DNA from 2 places in the Streptomyces sp. NPDC094143 genome. Region 2 is predicted to be linked to the other one. Evidence: riboswitches for the same ligand, from Rfam matches in the RefSeq annotation. Region 2 holds a riboswitch; the other holds the start of a gene.
The links. Region 2 has a riboswitch for glycine ahead of gcvT (glycine cleavage system aminomethyltransferase GcvT). Riboswitches for the same ligand answer to the same signal wherever they lie in the genome.

Region 1: linked by a shared signal. The riboswitch ahead of gcvP (aminomethyl-transferring glycine dehydrogenase) and the one ahead of gcvT (glycine cleavage system aminomethyltransferase GcvT) in region 2 are both predicted to bind glycine.

Annotation. Positions count from the first base shown of each region.
Region 1 covers NZ_JBEOTZ010000016.1:170,729-175,169, reverse strand. Annotated here, with positions in the region: gene ABTZ58_RS21730 (DNA polymerase IV) at 99-1,592, shown strand; gene ABTZ58_RS21725 (PRC-barrel domain-containing protein) at 1,547-1,924, opposite strand; glycine riboswitch at 2,038-2,133, shown strand; gene gcvP (aminomethyl-transferring glycine dehydrogenase) at 2,308-4,441, shown strand, end outside.
Region 2 covers NZ_JBEOTZ010000032.1:27,249-31,689, reverse strand. Annotated here, with positions in the region: gene ABTZ58_RS31255 (enhanced serine sensitivity protein SseB) at 1-465, opposite strand, end outside; gene ABTZ58_RS31250 (AAA family ATPase) at 1,086-1,748, opposite strand; glycine riboswitch at 1,971-2,070, shown strand; glycine riboswitch at 2,071-2,189, shown strand; gene gcvT (glycine cleavage system aminomethyltransferase GcvT) at 2,227-3,348, shown strand; gene gcvH (glycine cleavage system protein GcvH) at 3,449-3,826, shown strand; gene glyA (serine hydroxymethyltransferase) at 3,841-4,441, shown strand, end outside.

The DNA of each region.
Region 1 (4,441 bases), on a different contig from region 2:
GGTCCGTCGTGCTGGGCGCAAGCGGTTGCTCCCCGGGGTGATTGCGGGACGGGGCGGTCGACGGGGCATTGTCAGTGGCGTAGGGCAGCATCGGAGTTGTGAGAACCGCGCCCACGATCCTGCATCTCGACATGGATGCCTTCTTCGCCTCGGTGGAGCAGGCGTCCAAGCCGAGTCTGCGCGGGAAGGCCGTGGTCGTGGGTGGACTCGGGCCGCGGGGTGTGGTGGCCACGGCGTCGTACGAGGCGCGGGTCTTCGGGGTGCATTCGGCGATGCCCATGGGGCAGGCCAGGCGGCTCGCGCCCAACGCCGCGTACCTCGTGCCGCGCTTCGGGCTCTACAAGGCGATCAGCGAGCGCGTCATGGAGCTGCTGAGGGCGTTGTCGCCACTCGTGGAGCCGTTGAGTCTGGACGAGGCGTTCGTGGATTTGGAGGCCGGCGGAGTGGCCTGGGACGAGGAGTCCGCCCGGCTGGTCGGGACGCGGCTGCGCGCCGACATACGCGCGGTCACCGGACTCACGGGGTCGGTCGGGCTCGCCGCCTCCAAGATGCTCGCGAAGATCGCGTCGGAGCAGGCCAAACCCGACGGACTGGTGGTGATCGAGCCGGGCACCGAGCGGGCGATGCTCGGGCCGATGTCGGTGCGAACCCTGCCCGGAGTCGGACCGGCGACGGGCGACCATCTGCGGCGCGCCGGGATCACCACCGTCGAGGAGATCGTCGAGGCGGGAGAGGACGAACTGGTCCGGCTGCTGGGCAAGGCCCACGGGCACGGGCTCTACGCGATGGCCCTGGCGCGGGACGACCGGCCCGTGGTGGCGGAGCGGGAGGCGAAGTCCGTCTCCGTGGAGGACACGTACGACGTGGACATCCACGACCGGGTGCGGGTCGGGCTGGAGGTGCAGCGGCTGGCCGACCGGTGCGTACGGCGCCTGCGCGGGGCCGGTCTCTCCGGGCGGACCATCGTGCTGAAGGTGCGGCGGTACGACTTCTCGACGCTCACCCGGTCGGAGACGTTGCGGGGGCCGACGGACGACCCCGGGGTGATCGGGGAAGCCGCGGCCAGGCTGCTGGACTCGGTGGACACCACGGGCGGGGTGCGGCTGCTCGGGGTCGGGGTCAGCGGACTCGCCGACTACACGCAGGAGGACCTGTTCGCGCAGGCCGCGGGGGAGCGGGCGGTGGCCGAGGGGCCGGTCGAGGAGCACGCCGTGGCGCAGGCCGAGGAGCAGCCGTCGCGCGCCGAGCGGCGCTGGCCCGCCGGGCATGACGTGCGGCACGCCGAGTTCGGGCACGGATGGGTGCAGGGCAGTGGCCTGGGGAGGGTCACCGTGCGCTTCGAGACGCCCGGCTCGGCGCCCGGCAGGGTGCGGACCTTCCGGGTGGACGATCCCGCGCTGGAACCGGCGGATCCGTTGCCGCTGGTGTTACGAAGACCCGAGGAGCCGGGGGACGGAGCCGTCGGCCCTGTCGGCCCTGTCGGGCCTGTCGGCCCTGTCGGCCTTGTCGGGCCCGTGAGTACGCCTTCGGGGGACGCGTCAGAGGATCACGTGGTGTGTTCGTCCGAGTCGGCCAGCTTGCCGAACTCGTGATCGGGGAGCGCGGGAGGGGCCGCGATGTCCAGGCCGTAGTGGTGGTAGAGCTGGAGTTCCTGCTCGGGGGAGAGGTGGCGGCCCACGCCGAAGTCGGGGGCGTCCTTGATCAGGACGCGTTCGAAAGGGACGTGGAGGGCGCCGTCGATCAGTTCGCTGGGCTCCAGCGGGACGAACGCGTCCCTGCTGAACAGGCCGGTCCGTATGGCTGCCCACTCCGGCTCGCCGGTGGCGTCGTCGAGGTAGACCTCGTCGATCGTGCCGATCCTGGTTCCGTTGCGGTCGAATGCCTTGCGGCCGATCAGGTTGCGCGGATCGATATCGGTACGCACGGGACCTCCACAGGCTCGCAACTCATCCGTAGGCACTACAAAACGGCACAATCGAGGAGGCGGCCACTCGAAGGTTCGTGCGTTGACCGCGCTGGTACGCTGGCAACGGCTGCTGACCCCGTGCGGGAGAGTCCTCCGGACACCACCGGAGGCGCCGAAGGAGCAAATCCTCCCCGGAATCTCTCAGGCACACGTACCGCACGGACGAGGTCACTCTGGAAAGAAGAGCGGGTGTCGGCTTCCGCTCTCACCGACGGTGAAAGCCGGAGGCCTTCGGGCGATCCGGTGAAGCTCTCAGGTTGAGATGACAGAGGGGGAGGCCGTCCGGGTACCCGCGCCGTGGTGCCCCTCGAAGGTCGTGTCAGACCAGGAGGCCTCCGCCCATGACCGCCCATCGCATTCCGCTTTCCGAGCTCGAAGAAGCAGTCCCCTTCGAGCAGCGCCACATCGGCCCCGACCACGAGGCCCGGGCCAAGATGCTCGCGCACGTAGGCTACGGCTCGCTGGACGAGCTCACGGCCGCCGCGGTCCCGGCCGTCATCCAGAGCGCCGAGGCCCTCGACCTGCCGAGCGCCCGCAGCGAGGCCGAGGTCATCGCCGAGCTGCGCTCGCTCGCGGACCGTAACCAGGTCCTCGGTTCCATGATCGGACTCGGCTACTACGGCACGTTCACCCCGCCGGTGATCATGCGCAACGTCATGGAGAACCCGGCCTGGTACACGGCCTACACGCCGTACCAGCCGGAGATCTCGCAGGGGCGGCTGGAGGCCCTGCTCAACTTCCAGACCATGGTCGCCGACCTCACCGGACTGCCGACCTCCGGGGCCTCCCTGCTCGACGAGGGCACCGCGGCGGCCGAGGCCATGGCGCTGTCGCGGCGGATGGGCAAGAACAAGAAGGGCCTGTTCCTCGTCGACGCGGACGCGCTGCCGCAGACCATCGCCGTGATCCAGACCCGGGCCGAGCCGACCGGCGTGGAGGTCGTCGTCGCCGACCTCGGCGACGGCATCCCGGCCGAGTTCGCCGAGCGCGAGATCAACGGCGTACTGATCCAGTACCCGGGCGCCTCGGGTGCCGTGCGGGACATCAAGCCCGTCATCGACCGGGCGCACGAACTCGGGGCGGTCGTCACCGTCGCCGCCGATCTGCTCGCGCTGACGCTGCTGAAGTCGCCCGGTGAGCTCGGCGCGGACATCGCGGTCGGCACGACCCAGCGCTTCGGCGTGCCGATGGGCTTCGGCGGGCCGCACGCCGGCTACATGGCGGTCAAGGAGAAGATGGCGCGCAGCCTGCCCGGGCGGCTCGTCGGCGTCTCCGTGGACGCCGACGGGAACAAGGCCTACCGGCTCGCGCTGCAGACGCGTGAGCAGCACATCCGCCGTGAGAAGGCGACCAGCAACATCTGCACCGCGCAGGTGCTGCTCGCCGTGATGGCCGGCATGTACGCCGTCTACCACGGCCCGGAGGGGCTGAAGGGCATCGCGCGGCGCACCCACCGCTACGCCACGGTTCTCGCCGCCGGGCTCGCGAACGGCGGGGTCGAGGTCGTGCACGGCTCCTTCTTCGACACCGTGACCGTGCGCGTCGCGGGCCGGGCCGCCGAGGTCGTGGCCGCCGCGCGTGACAACGGGGTCAACCTGCGTCTCGTCGACGTCGATCACGTCTCGATCGCCTGCGACGAGACCACCACCCGGGCCCAGCTGCGGGCCGTGTGGGCCGCCTTCGGTGTCGAGGGAGTCATCGAGGCGCTGGACGCAGCCACCGAGGACGGGCTTCCGGCCGGCCTGCTGCGCACCGACGACTACCTGACGCACCCGGTCTTCCACCAGCACCGCTCCGAGACCGCCATGCTGCGCTACCTGCGCCGGCTGGCCGACCGGGACTACGCCCTCGACCGCGGCATGATCCCGCTGGGCTCCTGCACCATGAAGCTCAACGCGACCACGGAGATGGAGCCGGTCACCTGGCCGGAGTTCGGGCAGCTGCACCCCTTCGCGCCCGCCGAGCAGGCCGAGGGCTACCTCACGCTCATCCATGAGCTGGAGGACCGGCTCGCCGAGGTCACCGGGTACGACAAGGTCTCCCTCCAGCCGAACGCCGGGTCGCAGGGCGAGCTGGCCGGTCTGCTCGCCGTCCGTGGGTACCACCGGGCCAACGGGGACGAGCAGCGGACCGTGTGCCTGATCCCGTCGTCCGCGCACGGGACCAACGCCGCCAGCGCGGTGATGGCGGGGATGAAGGTCGTGGTCGTGAAGACCGCCGAGGACGGTGAGATCGACGTCGAGGACCTGCGCGCGAAGATCGAGCAGTACCGCGACGAGCTGGCCGTGCTGATGATCACCTACCCGTCGACCCACGGCGTGTTCGAGGAGCACGTGGCCGACATCTGCGCGCAGGTGCACGAGGCGGGCGGTCAGGTCTACGTCGACGGCGCCAACCTCAACGCGCTGGTCGGGCTCGCCAAGCCGGGGCACTTCGGCGGCGACGTCTCGCACCTGAACCTGCACAAGACCTTCT
Region 2 (4,441 bases):
GCCGCCGCTCGCCGGGCCGTCCAGCGGGGTCCGGCCGGCCCGGCACAGGTCGGCGACGGCGGGGGGCGGAAGGGGTATGCCGACCACGCCGCCGGGGTTGACGACGATCCCCGCGTGCGGGGGCAGGCCGCGGGCGAACTCCACGGCCGGCGCGATGGTGTACGCCATGTGGGGCCCCGCGGCCAGGCGGAACTGCTCCTCCGAGCTGAACACCGGCACGAACGCCTGACCCTCGATCTCGACGGCGGGCAGGTCGAGCGGGCCGCTGTGCGGGCCACCGCCGTTGGGGAGCGGCACCCAGACGAAACTCCGGCCGAGCACCTCGACGATCCGCCCGCCTGCCGCGGGACCGGCGCCGAGAGCGGCCGAGAGCACCTCCTCCAGCTCGTTGCCGGGCCAGCCACCGTGCGGGTGGGTCTGCGTCTGCGCCGGGAAGTCCGCGGAGAAGTCCGCCGGGAAGTCCATCTGCCTACCGCCTGCCTGAAACCACTGCTGAGGCTGAAAAGGCTAACGGCTCGGGGAGCGGGAGTGGCCGGGCCGTGCGGGACGGCCTGCCGGCCGGTGGTCGGCCGTCGTGCCCCGGCCCGCCTTCCGGGCCGTTCGGCCGCCCCGCTGGGTGTGCCGCCCGGTCCCCGGCCGGGTGTCCGGGCGAGCGCGTCGGTGAGGGCCGTGACCGCCGCCGGGTCCGCCAGGAGCGGGCAGGCTGCCGTCGCGGAGCTTCCGGACGATCGCGTCGTGGCCGGAGCCCCGGCAGGACGGCCTGCCGGCCGGTGGCCGGCCGTCGTGCCCCGGCCCGCCTTCCGGGCCGTTCGGCCGCCCCGCCGGGTGTGCCGCCCGGTCCCCGGCCGGGTGTCCGGGCGAGCGCGTCGGTGAGGGCCGTGACCGCCGCCGGGTCCGCCAGGAGCGGGCAGGCTGCCGTCGCGGAGCTTCCGGACGATCGCGTCGTGGCCGGAGCCCCGGCGGTCTCCCCGGCCGCACCGCTCGGCCTCCGGCGCCACGCGGGCCGCACCGCCGGCCCCCGGCAGCCACCCCGGCCCGCCGCGAATCCCCGGCGCTCACCCCGGCCCGCCGCGGACCCCCGGCGCTCACCCGGTGAAGCCGATGCGGCGGAGCGCGTTCGCCGTGTCCCGGTCGGCGAGGACGGCCGATCCGCAGCCGGAGGGGAGGTCGCCCTGTTCGGCGGAGCGCAGCAGGCGGGTGGTGGCCGCGCGGTGGCGCAGGAACGCGTAGCGCGAGACGCCGCGGCCGCGGTCGCGCTGGCCGGCCAGGGCCTGTTCGGGGGTGACGTCGAGGAGGAGCAGGTGCAGGGCGCCGCCCCGGCGGCGGGCCTCGCGGGCGAGCCAGCGGCGGACCCACGCCTGCGTGCCGCAGTCGTGCACCACGAGCCCCTCACCCGTGCGCAGCGCGCGCCGCAGCCCGGCGTAGTGGGCGAGCCGGACGAGCGGCCGGTAGAGCGCGTACGGCAGGAAGCCCGGCATGCGGCGCTCCCAGCGGTCGCGGGTGTCCTGGGAGTCGACGCGCCGGCCCGGGACCGTGCGCCGCATGAGCGTGGACTTGCCGCTGCCGGGCAGGCCCGTGACCACGACGATGTCCCGGGGGCCGAACAGCAGCGCGTGCGGGCCGCGGCCGGGGCGGTCGCGCAGATCGCGGACGACCGGCGCCGGGCCGCGGACCGCCCGGGCCGGAACGGCCGGCTGCTCGGGCAGCGCGATGCCCGTGGTCGTGGCGTACGCCCTGGTCCTGTTCACCGTGATCGTCCTCCCCTGGGGCCAGGTACGGAGTCCCATCCCCGCCGAGTGTAAAGAGAAGGTAATGCCGCAGGCCTCTCATTTCCGTACTCTTCCTGCAACAGGGCTGCTACAGGTCGCCGGGTCCGGCGCGCGGGACTCCCGCCCTCCCTGTGAAAGGTCCCCCTGCCGCGCCGGAAGGATGCGTGCAATGATGTGCGCGCCAACTGCATACCGGCCGTTTGAATCCGCGCGGGAGAGTTCCCAGCACCGCTGACGCTGGGGCGCCGAAGGAGCAAGTCCCTCCCTTGAATCTCTCAGGCCCCGTTACCGCGCGGGCGAGGCACATCTGAAAAGCGGGCCCTCCCCTGCCCCGGCAGGGCGCGGCTCCACCCAAGGTGCAAGCCATGGACCGGCGCGGTCATGGCGAACCTCTCAGGTTCCGATGACAGATGGGGAGGAACGACCTCGCCGTCATTGCCTTGGGAGACGACCGACCGTGAGCAGTACAGGACAACTCCGTCACACCGCGCTCGATGCCCTGCATCGCTCGCTCGGCGCGACGATGACCGACTTCGCCGGCTGGGACATGCCCCTGCGCTACGGCTCCGAGCGCGACGAGCACACCGCCGTGCGCACGAGGGCCGGGCTGTTCGACCTCTCCCACATGGGTGAGATCACCGTCACCGGCCCGCAGGCCGCCGCCCTCCTCGACTACGCCCTGGTGGGCAACATCGGCGGCGTGAAGCCGGGCCGCGCCCGCTACACCATGATCTGCCGGGCCGACGGCGGCATCCTCGACGACCTGATCGTCTACCGGCTGGGCGAGACCGAGTACATGGTCGTCGCCAACGCCTCCAACGCCCAGGTCGTGCTGGACGCGCTGACCGAGCGGGCCGCCGGCTTCGACGCCGAGGTGCGCGACGACCGGGACGCCTACGCGCTGCTCGCCGTCCAGGGCCCTGAGTCCCCCGGCATCCTGGCCTCCCTCACCGACGCCGACCTGGACGGGCTGAAGTACTACGCCGGCCTGCCCGGCACGGTCGCCGGGGTCCCGGCCCTGATCGCCCGCACCGGCTACACCGGCGAGGACGGCTTCGAGCTGTTCGTGAAGCCGGAGCACGCCGTCGAGCTGTGGCAGGCGCTGACCAAGGCAGGCGAGGGCGCCGGGCTGGTCCCGTGCGGCCTGTCCTGCCGCGACACGCTGCGCCTTGAGGCGGGCATGCCGCTGTACGGGCATGAGCTGACCACCTCCCTGACGCCCTTCGACGCCGGTCTCGGCCGCGTGGTGAAGTTCGAGAAGGAGGGCGACTTCGTGGGCCGTGAGGCCCTGCGCGAGGCCGCCGCCCGGGCCGAGCAGAACCCGCCGCGCGTGCTGGTCGGCCTGGTCGCCGAGGGCCGCCGCGTCCCGCGCGCCGGGTACGCCGTCGTCTCCGGCGGCGAGGTGATCGGCGAGGTCACCTCCGGCGCCCCCTCCCCCACCCTCGGCAAGCCGATCGCCATGGCCTACGTCGACGCCGCGCACGCCGCGCCCGGCACGCCCGGCGTGGGCGTGGACATCCGGGGCAGTCACGAGCCGTACGAGGTCGTGGCGCTGCCCTTCTACAAGCGCCAGAAGTAGACACTGGCCAGGGGCTCCACGAGGCCCCGGCCCGCCCTTCACCCCGCTCACCAGCGGTCCCCTTCACCAGCACTCCCGCGCGTACAGGAGAATTCAGGCCATGAGCAACCCCCAGCAGCTGCGCTACAGCAAGGAGCACGAGTGGCTGTCGGCCGCCGAGGACGGCGTGTCGACGGTCGGCATCACGGAGCACGCGGCCAACGCGCTCGGCGACGTGGTCTTCGTCCAGCTCCCCGAGGTCGGTGACACGGTGTCCGCGGGCGAGACCTGCGGCGAGCTGGAGTCGACCAAGTCGGTGTCCGACCTGTACTCCCCGGTCTCCGGTGAGGTCACCGAGGTCAACGAGGACGTCGTGAACGACCCGTCCCTGGTGAACTCGGCCCCCTTCGAGGGCGGCTGGCTGTTCAAGGTGCGGGTCACGGACGAGCCGGGCGACCTGCTCTCCGCCGACGAGTACACCGCGTTCTCCGCCGGCTGAGGAGTCGTAGCCGTATGTCCGTCCTGAACACCCCCCTGCACGAGCTCGACCCGGCCGTCGCCGCCGCGGTCGACGCCGAGCTGCACCGCCAGCAGTCCACGCTGGAGATGATCGCCTCGGAGAACTTCGCCCCGGTCGCGGTCATGGAGGCGCAGGGCTCGGTCCTCACCAACAAGTACGCCGAGGGCTATCCGGGCCGCCGCTACTACGGCGGCTGCGAGCACGTCGACGTGGTCGAGCAGATCGCCATCGACCGGGTCAAGGAGCTGTTCGGCGCCGAGCACGCCAACGTGCAGCCGCACTCGGGCGCCCAGGCCAACGCGGCCGCGATGTTCGCGCTGCTCAAGCCGGGCGACACGATCATGGGCCTGAACCTCGCCCACGGCGGTCACCTGACCCACGGCATGAAGATCAACTTCTCCGGCAAGCTCTACGACGTCGTCGCCTACCACGTGGGCGAGGACGGCCGGGTCGACATGGCCGAGGTCGAGCGGCTCGCCAAGGAGTCCCGGCCGAAGCTGATCGTCGCCGGCTGGTCGGCGTACCCGCGGCAGCTGGACTTCGCCGAGTTCCGCCGGATCGCCGACGAGGTCGGCGCGTACCTGATGGTCGACA